Zymomonas mobilis subsp. mobilis ATCC 10988: one gene and its partners. The protein of the gene in region 2 interacts with the protein of the main gene of each other region in a pairwise test. Links are inferred from orthologs where the notes say so. Each region holds a gene or a part of one and is shown on either strand. Other genes may lie near its edges.

Region 1 (4,058 bases), 940 kb from region 2 along the record:
CGGAGACTTTTTTCAGGCTGTCGAGCTTGCCATGTGGTATCGCAATACCGTGACCAAAACCTGTCGAACCGAGCGTTTCTCTTTCATGTAACCGTTCGGCGATAACCTTGGGGTTAATTAGAAATTCTCGCCCAGCCCATTGGGCAACCTGCTGGAAGAGTGTTTTTTTGTTAGAAGGATTGAAATTCACCTCAATCCTGTCCGGCGCGATTATATCGGCCAGTTCATTCATGTTTTTTCGCCTTTATATGCCCACGATTGCAAAGATCGCAGCATCAGACATTTTCTGAAAGACACGGCCTTTCAGAAAATAAAGTCAAAATTCTAGCAATATTCCTTCCGGAAACGGGGGAGAGGGGTCGATAATTCTCTTGAAAAGAGGGAGCGACCTCTCTCCCGTTTATTATCTCCGTCTATCTGAATATTTAACGACTATCGCGGCTCAACCCAACCGATGGTACCATCTACCCGACGATAAACCATATTATGATGACCCGATTTGCTGTTCACGAAGAGCAAAGCCGTCGTGTTGCGAAGATCGAGCATCAAAACAGCATCGGAAACGCTGGCTGTTGGAATATCAACCTGCATTTCGGCAATGACGGGAGGATGATCGCCTTGTTCTTTTTCATCCTCTTCAATGTCAAAGACCGTATAATGCGCGTTATCCTGATCCGCCTTGGCTGTTGCCTCCGTAAGGGCGATAGCGGCTTCATCAATAGAAGGCGTATTTTGCTGGATGCGGGTCTGTAAACGTCGGTGATGTCGCCGTAATTGTTTTTCAATCTTGGCGGCGGCCTGATCGAAAGCGGCATGGGCGTCTTTGTCTATGCCGCCTGCTTTCAGAATAATATCCCGCATGGCATGGATAATAATATCGCAGGAAATAATAGCGTGGCGACGATTACCGAAAGTGACAGAGGCGCTTAGGCATTTGGGGAAATATTTGCTGACGATCTGGCTAAGATGGTCATTGACATATTCTCTTAAAGCCGCGCCCGTATCAATCTGATGGCCGGAAATACGGATATCCATCTTGACTCCCTCCATGCACTTAAAAAATCTTGTAACTTATAAGCCCCAAATCTCTCAAAAAGAGAAAATGATCACATCCGTCTTTATTAACGTCAGAAACCTAGATTTTGTTTCACGCCCGACGCCAGACAGGATTAGAAATTTTGTCGATAAACGCGCCGTGACGCAATAATTCTTGTGGGCTGGCCTCGTGGGGTCTCGGTTGTCTTTTGACCTTTTTATTACGAGGTAGACCGGAAACCGTGTTCGGGACAGACAAGCGTCCATCGGATTGGCCGTTATTGTCATCCAAGGCCATACCGATTTGCCGTCCGCCTGTCAGTTCGACATAAAGCTGTGCCAGCAATTCGGCATCGAGCAAGGCGCCATGTTTGACACGATGGCTGCGGTCAATACCGTAGCGGGTACATAATGCGTCAAGGGTATGTTTGGCACCGGGATGTTTGCCGCGCGCAATCGCCAAGGTATCGACCATTCGGGTCATACAAATGGTCGGAAGGCCGCATTTATCCAATTCGTAATTCAAAAAGCCAAAATCGAAGGCCGCATTATGGGCGACCAAAGGCGACAATTTGATAAAGGAAAGCAATTCTTGCGCTTTGTCGGCAAAAAGCGGCTTGTCTGCCAAAAAGGCATCAGACAAACCATGGATCGATTCCGCGACGGCATCCATTGGCCGTTCGGGATTAAAATAGCAATGAAAGCTGTTACCTGTCTCAACCTTGTTGATCAGCTCGACACAACCGATTTCAACCAGACGATCGCCGTTAATGGGGCTGAGGCCGGTGGTTTCGGTATCAAAGACAATTTCGCGCATAACGGCACTATCGGCTACCTTGTCCGACAAGGCAACCGGTGATCTGCCTGACTTGCGCGGCAAGGGCGATAATATTGCGGCCATTCTCAATAATAAAATCGGCCTGTTGTCTTTTTTTGCGGTCTGGCCATTGGCGTGCCAGCAATCCACGAAAGCGTGATTCGGTCATATTGGGGCGCGATAATGCCCGTCTTTTTTGTATCCAATAGGGCGCGGAAACCACCGCGATATAATCGACCGAACGGGTAAAACCGGCCTCGAATAACAGAGGGATATCGACAATCACCAGAGGGTGACTGCGGTTTTTTCGTAAAAACAGATGGAGTTCTTCGACAACGGCTGGATGGATGATTGCTTCGAGGCGGCGAAAACCTTCGGGTTTTTGTAGGAGCTGTGCGCCGAGTTTTTGGCGGTTCACGCCTTTTTCATCAATAACCCCAGGAAAGGCCTGACCGATTGCGGAGAGTAATCGTCCATTAGGGGCTTGTAATTGATGCACGACTTTATCGGCATCAAAAACAGGGCGCTTCATTTGCGTAAAAAGACGGGAAACCGTTGATTTCCCCATGGCAATGGAGCCGGTCAGGCCTAAAATAATCATATGATCCCTTGTTTATGCTTTCTTGGTCAGTAACGCCCGCAAAGCCTGATCTTGGTCGCGCGGGGGTTTACGATCATAAAAGAGTTCAAAGGCGGCGGCAGCTTGTCCGATCAACATCGAAAGACCGTCTATTGTCTGCATCCCGCGCGCTTTTGCGGCCTTTAACAAAGGCGTTTCCAAAGGAACGTAAACGATGTCATAGACAAGACTGCGCGGATCGACCTTTTCAAGGCTGAGATCAAGCGGCGGCTGGCCAGACATCCCCAAAGTCGTGGCATTGACGATTACCCCTAATTCGCCATCCTGAAGCGTAAATTCGGGTTCGCGATTGTCTTCCAGACTGTGAAATTCGATGTCGCCGCGCAATGCCCCGATATCCCTTGCCAAAGCGCGGGCTTTTTCAAAATTGCGGTTGACGATCTGGCAGGTGAAACCGGCCTCGGTCAGCCCCAAAGCCACGGCGCGAGCAGCTCCACCCGCACCAACGATGAAGGCTTTCCGCAGACCTGCCCCTTGGGCTTTTATGGCTGGTTGGAGTGCTTCCATGAAGCCGGTAATGTCGCTGTTATAGCCTTGCAAGCGACCGTCTTCGGCTACCCTGACAATATTTACGGCGCCTGCTTTTTCAGCCAGCGGGTCAATCTCATCCAGTAACGGAATGACAGCTTGTTTATGCGGCACCGTGACATTGACCCCGCGCATCCCCCATGCGGGTAACGCCTTGATAGCTTGGGCGAGATGGTCGGGATGCACGGGAAAACGACTGTAATCGCCATTGATGCCGCAGGCTTCCAACCAAAAGCGGTGCAGCGCCGGAGACTGGCTATGGGCGATTGGCCAACCGATCACACCGGCAGTGGCGGGGACGGGGCGTTTATTTTCTGTATTGCTCATGCCTCTACTATTGAGGCTTTACGCAAATAGGCAAGCAAAGGAAGCAGTGGAAGCCCCATAATCGTAAAATGATCGCCTTGGATAGCTTCAAAAAGTTGAATACCGAGGCCTTCCAGGCGGTAGCCACCTACGCAATAGCCGATTTCTGGCCATTCCTGATCAAGATAATGAGAGAGAAAGCTGTCGGAAAAAGCGCGCATCGTCAAAGTGGCGCTGTCGTGATGGCGAAAAACCGTTTTGCCTTTTTCAATAATGGCGACGGCACTGGTCAGAATATGTGATTTTCCAGCCAATAACCGGAGATGATCGGCGGCATCTTGTCGGCTGACGGGCTTGCTCAACAAGGCACCTTCTTCCGTCATGACAGTTGAGTCACACCCTAAAACAAGATCATCGGGATAATGATCCGCGACGGCTTGTGCCTTGGCTTCGGCGAGAGTGAGCGCCAGCTGGCTATTATCCCGCTTTTCAGCCTGCCATTTTTCCTTGATCGCGGTCTCCTCAACTTCGGCAGTCTGGATGGCAAAAGGCACACCGGCGGCAGTCAAAAGGGCTGATCTGATTTTGGAAGAAGAAGCGAGAATAAGCGCCATAAAATTTTCCTGAAAGCAATTTTTGACAAAGGTCAGAATAGCTTTTTTTCGGGAAAAACCGATCTTTTTTTGCGTCTTTTGTTTTTTGAGGCAAAAAAGATATGATCTTATTCTTAAT
Region 2 (6,455 bases):
CGCCTGAAACGCTTACAAGAAGAGGATATTATCCTTTAGATTTAGAAAACACTGAATTGTTTTAAATATAACAGGTCGTCTTGTGTAAAAGACGGCCTGTTTTGGTGTTGTTAGGCGTTTTTTGAGTAGCTGGCTCAAGGAAAGAGACACCGCGATTTTTATAAAATTGAGAAAAGGCTCATCATCGAAGTCAGCGGAATCTGTGGAACGCTTTGAAAGCTGGGGAAGCTGTTTTTTTAATTTACTGGGAGATTGTCTTGCCTAGGGGCATAACTATAGCCCTAATTAAATTAGTATTCTTTTGTCATCCGCCCCACTGCTCACAAAGCAGTCGATAAAGGAGATGGCGACGGAAAGGATAGTTATTGGGAACAAGGGGATGGTCAAAATCTGCCTTATGCGTCCGTTCTGATGGCGGTTCTCTACCTCTAGCTTTCATACTAACCAGTGGTGAGGTCTCTGATTATTCTGGGTCTGATAGCTTGATAGATATCCCTGTGACAACGCCCCGCTGTTTTCTCGCCGATAAAGGATATGATAGCGATAGGTTCCGCGAAAAACTACTCTTTCGAGGCATCCTTCCTATTATCCCGCCTCGTTCCAATCGAAAAAAGCCTATTCTTTATAATTGACAGAGCCACAAAGACCGTCATTGTATTGGATGTTTAATAAGCTGAAGCAGTTCAGGCGCATTGCCACACGCTATGACAAAACCAGAAAATCTTTCCTCGCCTTCCTTCATCTCGCGGCCGTAAAATTGTGGTTGCCTTCCTTTGTCAACAAAACCTAGTTCAAAGGCATAAGGATCACTGTGCTGACGGCAAGGCGTTTGAAGGAACGTAAAGTGTTCCTAAGCGGCCCACGTTGAAATAAAACCGGCACTAGGTTCTGTTGACAAAGGGTATAATTTAAGATTTTTAGAGATAAATTGAGAACAAGTTTTGTAGGGAAGCCTGTTCGAGGCACATAAAGTATCCCATTAAAAATATAACAATATAACCGATTATTTTGGGATGAGCGCGACCGGCGGCATCGTTCGGTCAGGGGAAAAAACTAAAATTTTTTATTCCTCGTTTGTTGAGTCTCAACCTATTCTATCTTTGTCCCCAAAAATGCGATTTCAAATTATCGCTTCAAAAATGTATAAAATTTTTGGCAGCGAAACCTAGATAAAAGGCCTTACATGGCAGGCTTTAAATAGTCTTGTGGCGAGAAAGAATAAAATAGCTGAAATGTGATGACCATGCCCCCTATAGGAGAGGCAAGTATTCAAAAGAGGTAAAAGATTTTTTTATCTTCCTTATAATTTTATCGTCTTTATGAATAGGCTTCTGAAAATGACAGCAGGGTGACAATAAATCCCCGATAAGACGGGGTTAAAATGCCTATCTTTAAGTCATGATGTGAGGTTTTACCCCGCGACATGGCTTTTCGTGGCACCGCCTTTTGTCGCAGTGTTTCCCACTGTGAGAGGCTTTTTTTTTGATTGCCGCATAACCTTTAGGCATAGGCGGGCTGTTTTTGGCTGTTGGCCTGTTTTTCTTCGACAAAAGATTTGAGATCGACAGCTTGGATGCCGGACAGGCGTTTGATTTTGGCTTTTAATTCGGCGCTTAGGATATAATGGCGACCAACCAGAAAATCGGTGGAAGCGCCATCAGGCAAAAGCGCGCGGATATATAATTCCCCTTGCCCGCCGCGATAGCGATTAACCAATTCCGATAGGGCTGGTAGGGCTTCGGCTTCGCCTGTTGCGACCGTCATTTTCAGGCGGACAGAGGGGGCTAAATTTTCGCAAAGCTGAATGGCACGGATAGAGACACGGGGAGCTTCGTCGCCCGGTCGCCAATCCAATTCGACATCCATGAGAACGCAGGCTTTTTCCTTGGCCGCCTGTTCCAAGTCTTTGGTCGCTTTTTCATCAAAGCAACTGGCAAAAAATTGGCCGGAAGCGTCCGAAGCTGCGACCATCATATAGCGCCGCCCACGAGCAGAATCCCGCCAGCGGACATCTTCGATCATCGCCGCCATTTGGGTCGCGATCCGTTTTTTACGATAATCTTGTGGATTTTCATCATCTTGTGGATAGGAAGGCGGTGCCAGACGGTTAATATCAGCGCGGCTTCTGATCCGTAAGCCGGAAAGCAGAGAGCGGTAATTGTCGATCGGATGCGAAGAGAAGAAGAAACCGAAGGCTTCCTTTTCGGCATTCATCCGTTCGGTCAGGCTCCATATTTTGTCTTCCGGTAATTTGATGGAAGGCATCGCCATTTCTTCCATACCGAAAAGGCCACCCTGCCCGCTTTTCCGCATACGGTGGATATTAGCCGCCGTGCCAATGATCATTTCGCTGCTCTGTTTGACAGCGCAGCGATCCACCCCAAGAGAGTCAAAGGCACCAGCGGAAGCAAGACTTTCCAATTGCCGCCGGTTAAGATGTTCGGGATTGATGCGATTGGCAAAATCATCAAGGCTTTTAAACGCGCCGTTCTTTTCACGTTCCTGACAGATATCATCCATCGCCTTTTCACCTACCCCCTTCAAAGCACCAAGGGCATAGCGAACGCAGCCATCTTCCACCGTAAAATCGGATTGGCTGCGATTGATATCAGGCGGGAGATAGCGCAAACCAGAGCGGCGCATATCATCAACAAAGACCTGTAATTTGTCGGTCAAAGCCATATCGAAGCACATCGCGGCGGCATAAAATTCGGCGCGGTAATGGGCTTTTAGCCATGCGGTTTGATACGCAACAAGGGCATAGGCGGCAGCGTGGCTTTTATTGAAGCCATAGCCCGCGAATTTATCAATCAAGTCGAAAAGTTGGTTCGCTTGATTTTCTGTAATATCGTGTTTTTTACTGCCTTCGACAAAACGCGAGCGTTGCGCGTCCATTTCTGATTGAATCTTCTTACCCATGGCGCGCCGCAACAGATCGGCTTCCCCAAGGGAGTAACCGGCCAAAACCTGCGCGGCCTGCATCACCTGTTCTTGGTAAACGATGATACCATAGGTTTCTTTCAAAACAGGTTCGAGCAGAGGATGGGGATAGACAATCTCTTCGCCACCATTTTTACGCGCGCCAAAGCTGGGGATGTTATCCATAGGCCCCGGACGATAGAGCGCAACAAGGGCGATGATGTCTTCAAAACGGGTCGGCTTCACCGCAGCAAGCGTGCGGCGCATCCCTTCGGATTCCAACTGGAACACCCCGACAGTGTCACCCTGTTTCAGCAATTCAAAAACGGCTTCATCATCCAAGGGGATATGATCGAGGTCAACTTCTACCCCGCGCGCTTTCAGCATTTGAACCGCTTTGTTCAGCACCGAGAGGGTTTTTAACCCCAAAAAGTCGAATTTCACCAATCCGGTTTTTTCGACATATTTCATATCGAATTGCGTCACCGGAAAATCAGAACGCGGATCGCGATAAAGGGGCACTAATTGATGTAACGGCCTGTCCCCGATGACCACCCCTGCGGCATGGGTTGAGCTGTGACGCGGCAGACCTTCGAGCTTCATCGCGAGATCAAGAAGGCGATGGACATCTTCTTCATTTTCATAAGCCGAGGCGATTTCAGGCACGCCGTTTAATGCCCTGTCCAATGTCCAAGGATCACTGGCCTGACTGGGCACCAATTTAGCCAGACGATCCACCTGTCCATAGCTCATTTGTAAAACGCGGCCCGTATCTTTCAAAACGGCGCGCGCCTTCATCCGTCCAAAGGTGATGATCTGTGCCACATGGTCGAGGCCATATTTATGCTGGACATAGCTGATTACTTCGGAGCGCCGCGTTTCGCAGAAATCGATATCGAAATCCGGCATAGACACACGTTCTGGATTCAAAAAACGTTCAAACAGCAAGCCCAACCGCAAAGGGTCAAGATTGGTAATCGTCAATGCCCATGCGACAACCGATCCGGCACCAGAACCGCGTCCGGGTCCGACAGGGATCTGGTTACTTTTTGCCCATTTGATAAAATCGGCAACGATCAAGAAGTAACCCGGAAATCCCATATTTTCGATGATATTTAATTCATATTGCAGCCGTTCTTCATAGGCTTTGCGATCGACGGGCGTCGTCATAGCCGCCAATCGTGCTTCTAGCCCTGCCCAAGCATCTTTCCGAAGCATCAGGGTTTCGCCTTCGCGGTCACCGGCAAGGCTGGGCAAAATCGGTTTGCGGACTGGAGCCGCAACCGCGCAGCGTTGCGCGACCACCAAGCTGTTTTGAATGGCCTCTGGTATATCTTCAAATAACCGCGCCATTTCTTCGCCGGATTTCATCCATGCTTCGGGAGAACTATGCCGCCGATCAGGGCTGTCCACATAAGCGGAATCAGCAATGCAGAGCATCGCATCATGGGCAGGATGAAAATCGGCTTCCAAAAAACACACTGGGTTAGTGGCAACTAACGGAATATCCCGATCATAAGCCAAGTCGATCAGCCCCTCTTCGGCGGCTTCCTCGATTTCTTCGGAACGGCGGGAAAGCTCGATATACAAACGATCGGGAAATATTTTTTGTAAAAGGGTCAGATAGGCTTCGGCTTCGCTTTGCTGTTCTTCCGCCATTAAGCGTGCCAAAGCGCCTTCTTTACCCCCCGTAAGCGCGAGAAGCCCCTGACTATGCTGTTCCAGAAATTCCATCGAGACATGGGGCGGCAATTCGAGCGGACGGCCAAGATGGGCATGGGATACCAAGGCACAAAGATTGTTATAGCCGTCTTCATCCTGTGCATAGAGCGACAGCCAATCTATTTTTAATTCCTGCCCACTGGCTTCCCCGCCACGCAGCGGACGAGCGACGGCAAGCAGACTGCCGATGATCGGCTGAACCCCGTCTTTTTTCCCGCTGTCGGAAAAAGTCATCACGCCATAAAGGCCGTTACGATCACAAATACCCGCCGCCGGAAAACCCATTTTTTTGGCATGTTGGGTGATGTCTTTTGGCTCGATCGCTCCTTCCAACATGGTAAAACCGGAAAAAATCCGTAACGGAACGAAGGGAGTATAAGGCATAGAGTGACCCAAGGCTAAAAAGACAAAATAAGGTGGTGCCTGTCCTAAGAACAGTTTTCAACCGTATTTTTTATATGGAAATATTTTGATTTGAATAGCAAAGAACGGGGTTTGATGAAAATCTTTCCTCGTAAAAGAAAGTAACTTTGTGAAGCCAGATTTACCTAACATTGTTATGTTATAATATTACATTATATTGATAAGCAGTTGCATTATCCGCCCATTTATGACAAGGCATGTCTTATATCGGATATTGTCATTATAGATAAAGAGAATGACTTTTGGATTATGGTTTTGGCGTTAATAAAGAGCGAAAGAACAGAACATAATCTGGTTTGAACAGGATAATAACTATGCGCCTTAATGAGATGCCATTAAAGAAAGCAACGGTTATCACGGATATCGATTGGTCTGCGTTACCCCCAGAAATCGGACGCCGTTTGCGGGATTTGGGTTTTCATAAAGGTGCCGAAGTCGAATTACAGCATTTTGCCCCGATCAGTCGTGACCCGATTGCCTGTCGAGTTGATAGAATATTGATTGCTATTCGACAGCAAGAGGCTTCGGTTATTTCTGTTAAAGACCCTGATGCCGCACCGGAACCAGCCCTTTCGGAAAAAGCGTCCTCTTCCCGATCAACTGTAGGACAGGCCTGACTTCCATGAACGGACATTGCGAAGATAATTCGCCCCCCTCTATTGACAACCACAACCCTTTGATTGCCATGGTTGGCAATCCGAATACGGGGAAATCTGCCTTATTCAACGCCTTGACCGGCGCGCATCAGAAGGTCGGCAATTATCCCGGGGTGACGGTTGAACGAAAATATGGCCACATGGCTTTGCCGGATGGTCGCCCTGTTGAAGTGGTCGATTTGCCCGGCACCTATAGTCTTGATCCCGGAAGTGCCGATGAACGGGTGACCCGTGATGTTTTATTCGGCCAGATGCCGAATGAAAAAATACCGGATATCTTGCTTGTCGTTTTGGATGCAACCAATCTTGGGCTTCATTTGCGTTTTGCCTTGCAGCTATTGAGCTTGAAGATTCCAACTGTTTTCGCGCTGAACATGGTCGATATGGCCGAGCGTGATGGTTTGAAGATTGATATCAATCTGTTGTCTGAAAAGCTGGGCGCCAAGGTTATCCCAACGGTAGCGGTCAGACGGCGCGGTATTGAAGAAGTCAAACAGGAAGTTGCCCATCTGGTCGATCAGATGGCCGAACAACCTTCCGACAAGAGCGAAGCCGCCGCCGTCTTGGCCGCGAGTGGAGCGCCGGTTTTAAAAGATATTTCTTCTTACCAACCGGAAGCCCAACGTCTGACCAAGGAAGTCACCAAGGTCGTTCACAAGCCCAAGGGTTGGACGCAGAAAATCGATGATATTGTTTTGCATCCAATTTTGGGCCCGATCATTCTGGCTGGCCTGA
Region 3 (4,064 bases), 1.5 Mb from region 2 along the record:
ACGCGCGGTACCATCAATATCAACAGTGTTTATGGCCAGATAAAAGGCAAGATTATTAAAGGTTTTTCGGTTGATGGCGGTGTCCGTTATGACCATCATTCGAAATTCGGCGGCAATGTTCTATTTTCGGGCGGTGGTGTTTGGGCGTTTAACAACGACAATACCCTGTTTCGAGCGCATTATGGTGAAGGTTTTAACGCGCCGTCTTTATACCAAATCTATAGTGAATACGGTAATCAGAATCTGAAACCGGAAAAATCGCATGGTTGGGATGCCGGTTTTCAACAGCGTTTCTTTCATAAGCATTTGACGATTGCCGCAGATTATTTTCAGAGAACCTCCAATAATCTGATCGCCTATCTAAGCTGTCCTTATTATGGGGCATTGCCTTCCATTTGTTATGTCCCGAATACCAATACCCCGCGTTATGGCTATTATGACAATATCAATCGCAGCACAGCGCATGGTGTCGAAGTCAATGCCAGCCTTGATATTAAACGGGTATCGTTAAGCGGTAACTATACTTGGACTTCGGTTAAGGATCGTTCCGAAGGGGTTGATTACGGCTATCAATTACCAAGACGACCTAAAAATACCGCCAATGGTTCGGCTGATTATCATTGGAAATTCGGTCTTGTTACCGGAATTGCTGTCCGTTGGGCATCAAAATCATGGGATACGGTGCATAGCGAATATAGCCTGAATCCCCATATGAATCGTGGTTATACCCTGTATGATTTACGGGTGGAAATGCCGGTTTCAAAGCATCTGACTGTTTTCGGTCGGGTCGAGAATTTAACCGACAAATATTATGAAACCGCTTATCGTTACGGCACATTAGGCCGGACATTTTATGGCGGTATTCGCGCCCGTCTTTAAACGATATCGCATCAAAAAAGCCGCCCCGAATAGGGCGGCTTTTTTATGGTAAGTTTTTACCTATAATCAGACGCGCATCGGCATCAAAACATAAAGTGCCGCTGATTGATCTGAATCCCGTATCAGGGTTGGGGCGGCGGCTTCGGCCAGATGAATTTCGGCCTGATCGCTTTCAATCTGCCCCAGAATATCAAGAAGATAGCGGGCATTAAAACCGATATCCAAAGGATCGGCATCATATTCGCCCAAGACTTCTTCGGTAGCCATACCATTTTCAGGGCTGGTCACTGAAAGCGAAATTTTCCCTGCTTCGATAGACATTTTAACCGCGCGGGTTTTCTCGCTGGCAATGGTTGCAACGCGATCAACGCCCTGCATCAAATCCTTGGGTTTGACTTTCAATAATTTGTCATTGGCCGTCGGGATAACCCGTGAATAATCAGGGAAGGTGCCATCAATCAGCTTGGACGTTAAAATGGCATGACCGAGGTCAAAGCAAATTTTACTGGCTGAAAGCGAAATTTTGATTTCGTCTTCACATTCATCCAGCAATTTCCGCAATTCGACGACACATTTACGCGGAATGATAACATCCGGCATATCTTCGGCACCGGCGGGCGCAGGAATAGTCACGCAGGCGAGGCGATGGCCATCTGTGGCCGCCGCTTTCATGACATTTTCATCCTTTAAAACATGGAGGAAAATACCATTGAGATAATAGCGCGTTTCATCAACCGAAATAGCGAAACGGGTTTTATCAATAATCTGTTTCAAGCTTTCCGTCGGTAAAGCGAAATGGGTTGGCAATTCGCTTTCACTGATAACCGGAAAATCATCACGGGGCAGAGTAGCCAAACTGAAACGCGAACGACCGGCAACAATCAGCATTTTACCATCGGCAGCGCTTAACTGAATTTGTGAACCATCCGGTAATTTACGGACGATTTCAAAAAGCATATGCGCCGAAACCGTGGTTTCGCCGGGGGTATCAACTTCGGCTGACAAGGTTTCAACGACCTGTAAATCAAGATCGGTTGCCATCAGCTTTACACAACCATTGGAGGCCGCTTCAATCAGCACATTCGATAAAATCGGAATAGTGTTGCGCCGTTCTACTACCGATTGAACATGGCTAAGACTTTTCAATAAAGTCGCGCGTTCGATCGTTGCTTTCATAACTGTTTGGTCATCCCTGATTGATAAAAGCCCTTTTAAAAGCCTGATTTAAAAAGGCGGAAGAAGGTTATAATCTATTATTTTTTAAAAAACCTTAATTCTTTTCAGGCTTGGAGATTATAATTTTTCTGCCATATTTCGATCAGCCTTTGTGTATAGGGGTGATTAGGCTTGGTGAAAATAGAATATGTATTATTCTCTTCTATAACATGACCATGGTGGAGAATCACCACTCTGGTTGCAAAAAAACGGGCAAAAGCAAGGTCATGCGTTACCAGTAAACAAGTCATTTTTTCTTGTTCAGAGAGCGCCATCAGTTCTTTTCCGATTTCAACCCGATTGACACTATCCAGAGCCGAGAAGGCTTCATCCAGCAACAGTAAATCAGGATTGTTCACTAAGGCGCGCGCTATCGCCACCCTTTGACCTTGGCCGCCGGAAAGCGTTGCCGGATAACGATGCCGAAGATCGAGGGATAAGGACGCCTTGTTCAGGGCTGATTGCAAGGCTTGCTGCCGATATTCCGAGGATATTTTCTTCTGATAAAGCGCAAGGGGCTCGGTGACGGTTTTTTCAACTGTCCAAGCCGGGTCAAGACTACTGTTCGGGTCTTGGAAAACCATTTGTGCTTTTTGATAAAAAGCGAGGCGATCTTGTTTCTTTTGAAAAGAAAGAGGCTGATTTTCCCAAAAAATTTCACCGGATGATGCTGGCAGCAGGCCGGATATCAATTTGAGTAGGGTTGATTTCCCGGCACCAGATTCCCCGATGATGGCAATCCTTTCGCCTTTATAGATTTCGAGCGAGATATCCTTTAGGCGATGATCGTCTTTTTCCTGATAGGAAAGATTTTGCAGTCTTAATAAGGGGCGCGGATTATCCATTATGGGCGGGTGATTTTGGGATTGTTTGGGGGCATCCTTTCCATAGGGCGTGCTAGATAAAATCTGATGATAAGATTGGATGATCGCTTGACTATACGCCTCTGCTGGATTTGACCACCAACGGCGGCTGGCCATTTTCGAGACAAGGCGACCGTCTTTTAAAACCACGATGCGTTCTGCCATTCTGACCGCCAAGGCGGGATTATGGCTGATAAGTAAAATAGCCGTTTGACGGTTTCCCGTGGCTTTTTCAAAAATCGCCATGATTTGCGCTTCAGTCAGCATATCAAGTGCAGAACTGGGCTCATCCGCGATTAACAAAGCCGGTTTGGCCGCCAAGGCTATAGCAATAGCTGCCCTTTGTCTTTGTCCGCCGGAAAGCTGATGCGGATAGCGTTTTGCGATATCGGGAGAAAGTCCCACCTGTTCCAAGGCATTGGTCATGGCAGAGGGCTGTTTATTTTCTGTCGATTTTTCCTTGAGGCCTTCGCGGATATGTTGGGCAATAGTCATCATCGGGTCTAGAAAACGTAAAGAATCCTGACCGATAAAAGCTATCTTTTGGCCACGCCAGTCATTCATCTGTTTTTCAGGAAGCTGCATGAGATCGGTTTTTCCAACGCGGAGCGCGCCAGATAAAATCAGATTTTCAGGCAAAAGCCGCAAGATACTGCGAGCAAGGGTGGATTTCCCCGAACCGGATTCACCAAGGACAGCAACAATTTCACCCCGTCCGATACGGAATCCGATATCCTTTAACAAATAGCGGTCTTTTGCTTTGACCGTCAGATTTTCGATCGCCAAAAATGTCATAATCTATGGTCTGCTTGAGAGCGGATCAGGCCTTCACCAATCATCTGGCAAGAAGCAATCAGCCAGAAAAGCATAACCCCCGGCCAAAAGGCGAGCCATGGCGCAATATTTAGAAGATTTTGCGCGTCTAGCAGCAATCGTCCCAAAGAAGGCAAGGGCGGTTGAATGCCGATGCCGATATAGGAAAGGGCCGCTTCCGCGATAAAGGCAAAAGCAGATTGGCTGCTGGCCTGCGTCAAAAGGGGAAGCATGATATTCGGAAGAAGATGATGAAAGGCAAGAGCAAGACTCCCTTTCCCCGATAATCGGGCG

What was found. The genes of interacting proteins can lie anywhere in the genome.
Region 1: the proteins of dnaE (region 2) and dnaQ interact in binary tests that used the Escherichia coli proteins (3 or more experiments, as listed by UniProt). The link is inferred for Zymomonas mobilis subsp. mobilis ATCC 10988 from one-to-one orthologs.
Region 3: the proteins of dnaE (region 2) and dnaN interact in binary tests that used the Escherichia coli proteins (3 or more experiments, as listed by UniProt). The link is inferred for Zymomonas mobilis subsp. mobilis ATCC 10988 from one-to-one orthologs.

The regions. Positions count from the first base shown.
Region 1 is NC_017262.1:895,536-899,593, reverse strand. Bases 1-2,871 are described here. They hold dnaQ (DNA polymerase III subunit epsilon), read right to left. Parts: upstream 1,853-2,871; coding sequence 1,148-1,852; downstream 1-1,147. Other genes in these bases: aroE (shikimate dehydrogenase), read right to left, coding at 2,466-2,871; coaE (dephospho-CoA kinase), read right to left, coding at 1,860-2,453; hpf (ribosome hibernation-promoting factor, HPF/YfiA family), read right to left, coding at 433-1,035; ZMOB_RS03980 (PTS sugar transporter subunit IIA), read right to left, coding at 1-232. Also shown: more of aroE, read right to left, coding at 2,872-3,347; ZMOB_RS03955 (Maf family protein), read right to left, coding at 3,344-3,940. UniProt on the Escherichia coli protein: DNA polymerase III is a complex, multichain enzyme responsible for most of the replicative synthesis in bacteria. The epsilon subunit contain the editing function and is a proofreading 3'-5' exonuclease.
Region 2 is NC_017262.1:1,830,857-1,837,311, reverse strand. Bases 1,301-5,380 are described here. They hold dnaE (DNA polymerase III subunit alpha), read right to left. Parts: upstream 5,026-5,380; coding sequence 1,501-5,025; downstream 1,301-1,500. Other genes in these bases: ZMOB_RS08280 (FeoA family protein), read left to right, coding at 5,379-5,380. Outside these bases: ZMOB_RS08295 (HdeD family acid-resistance protein), read left to right, coding at 1-39; more of ZMOB_RS08280, read left to right, coding at 5,381-5,681; feoB (ferrous iron transport protein B), read left to right, coding at 5,687-6,455. UniProt on the Escherichia coli protein: DNA polymerase III is a complex, multichain enzyme responsible for most of the replicative synthesis in bacteria. This DNA polymerase also exhibits 3' to 5' exonuclease activity. The alpha chain is the DNA polymerase catalytic subunit.
Region 3 is NC_017262.1:370,930-374,993, reverse strand. What follows is about bases 1-2,877. They hold dnaN (DNA polymerase III subunit beta), read right to left. Parts: upstream 2,056-2,877; coding sequence 946-2,055; downstream 1-945. Other genes in these bases: ZMOB_RS01700 (ABC transporter ATP-binding protein), read right to left, coding at 2,160-2,877; ZMOB_RS01710 (TonB-dependent receptor plug domain-containing protein), read left to right, coding at 1-879. In the rest of the region: more of ZMOB_RS01700, read right to left, coding at 2,878-3,752; ZMOB_RS01695 (ABC transporter permease), read right to left, coding at 3,749-4,064. UniProt on the Escherichia coli protein: Confers DNA tethering and processivity to DNA polymerases and other proteins. Acts as a clamp, forming a ring around DNA (a reaction catalyzed by the clamp-loading complex) which diffuses in an ATP-independent manner freely and bidirectionally along dsDNA.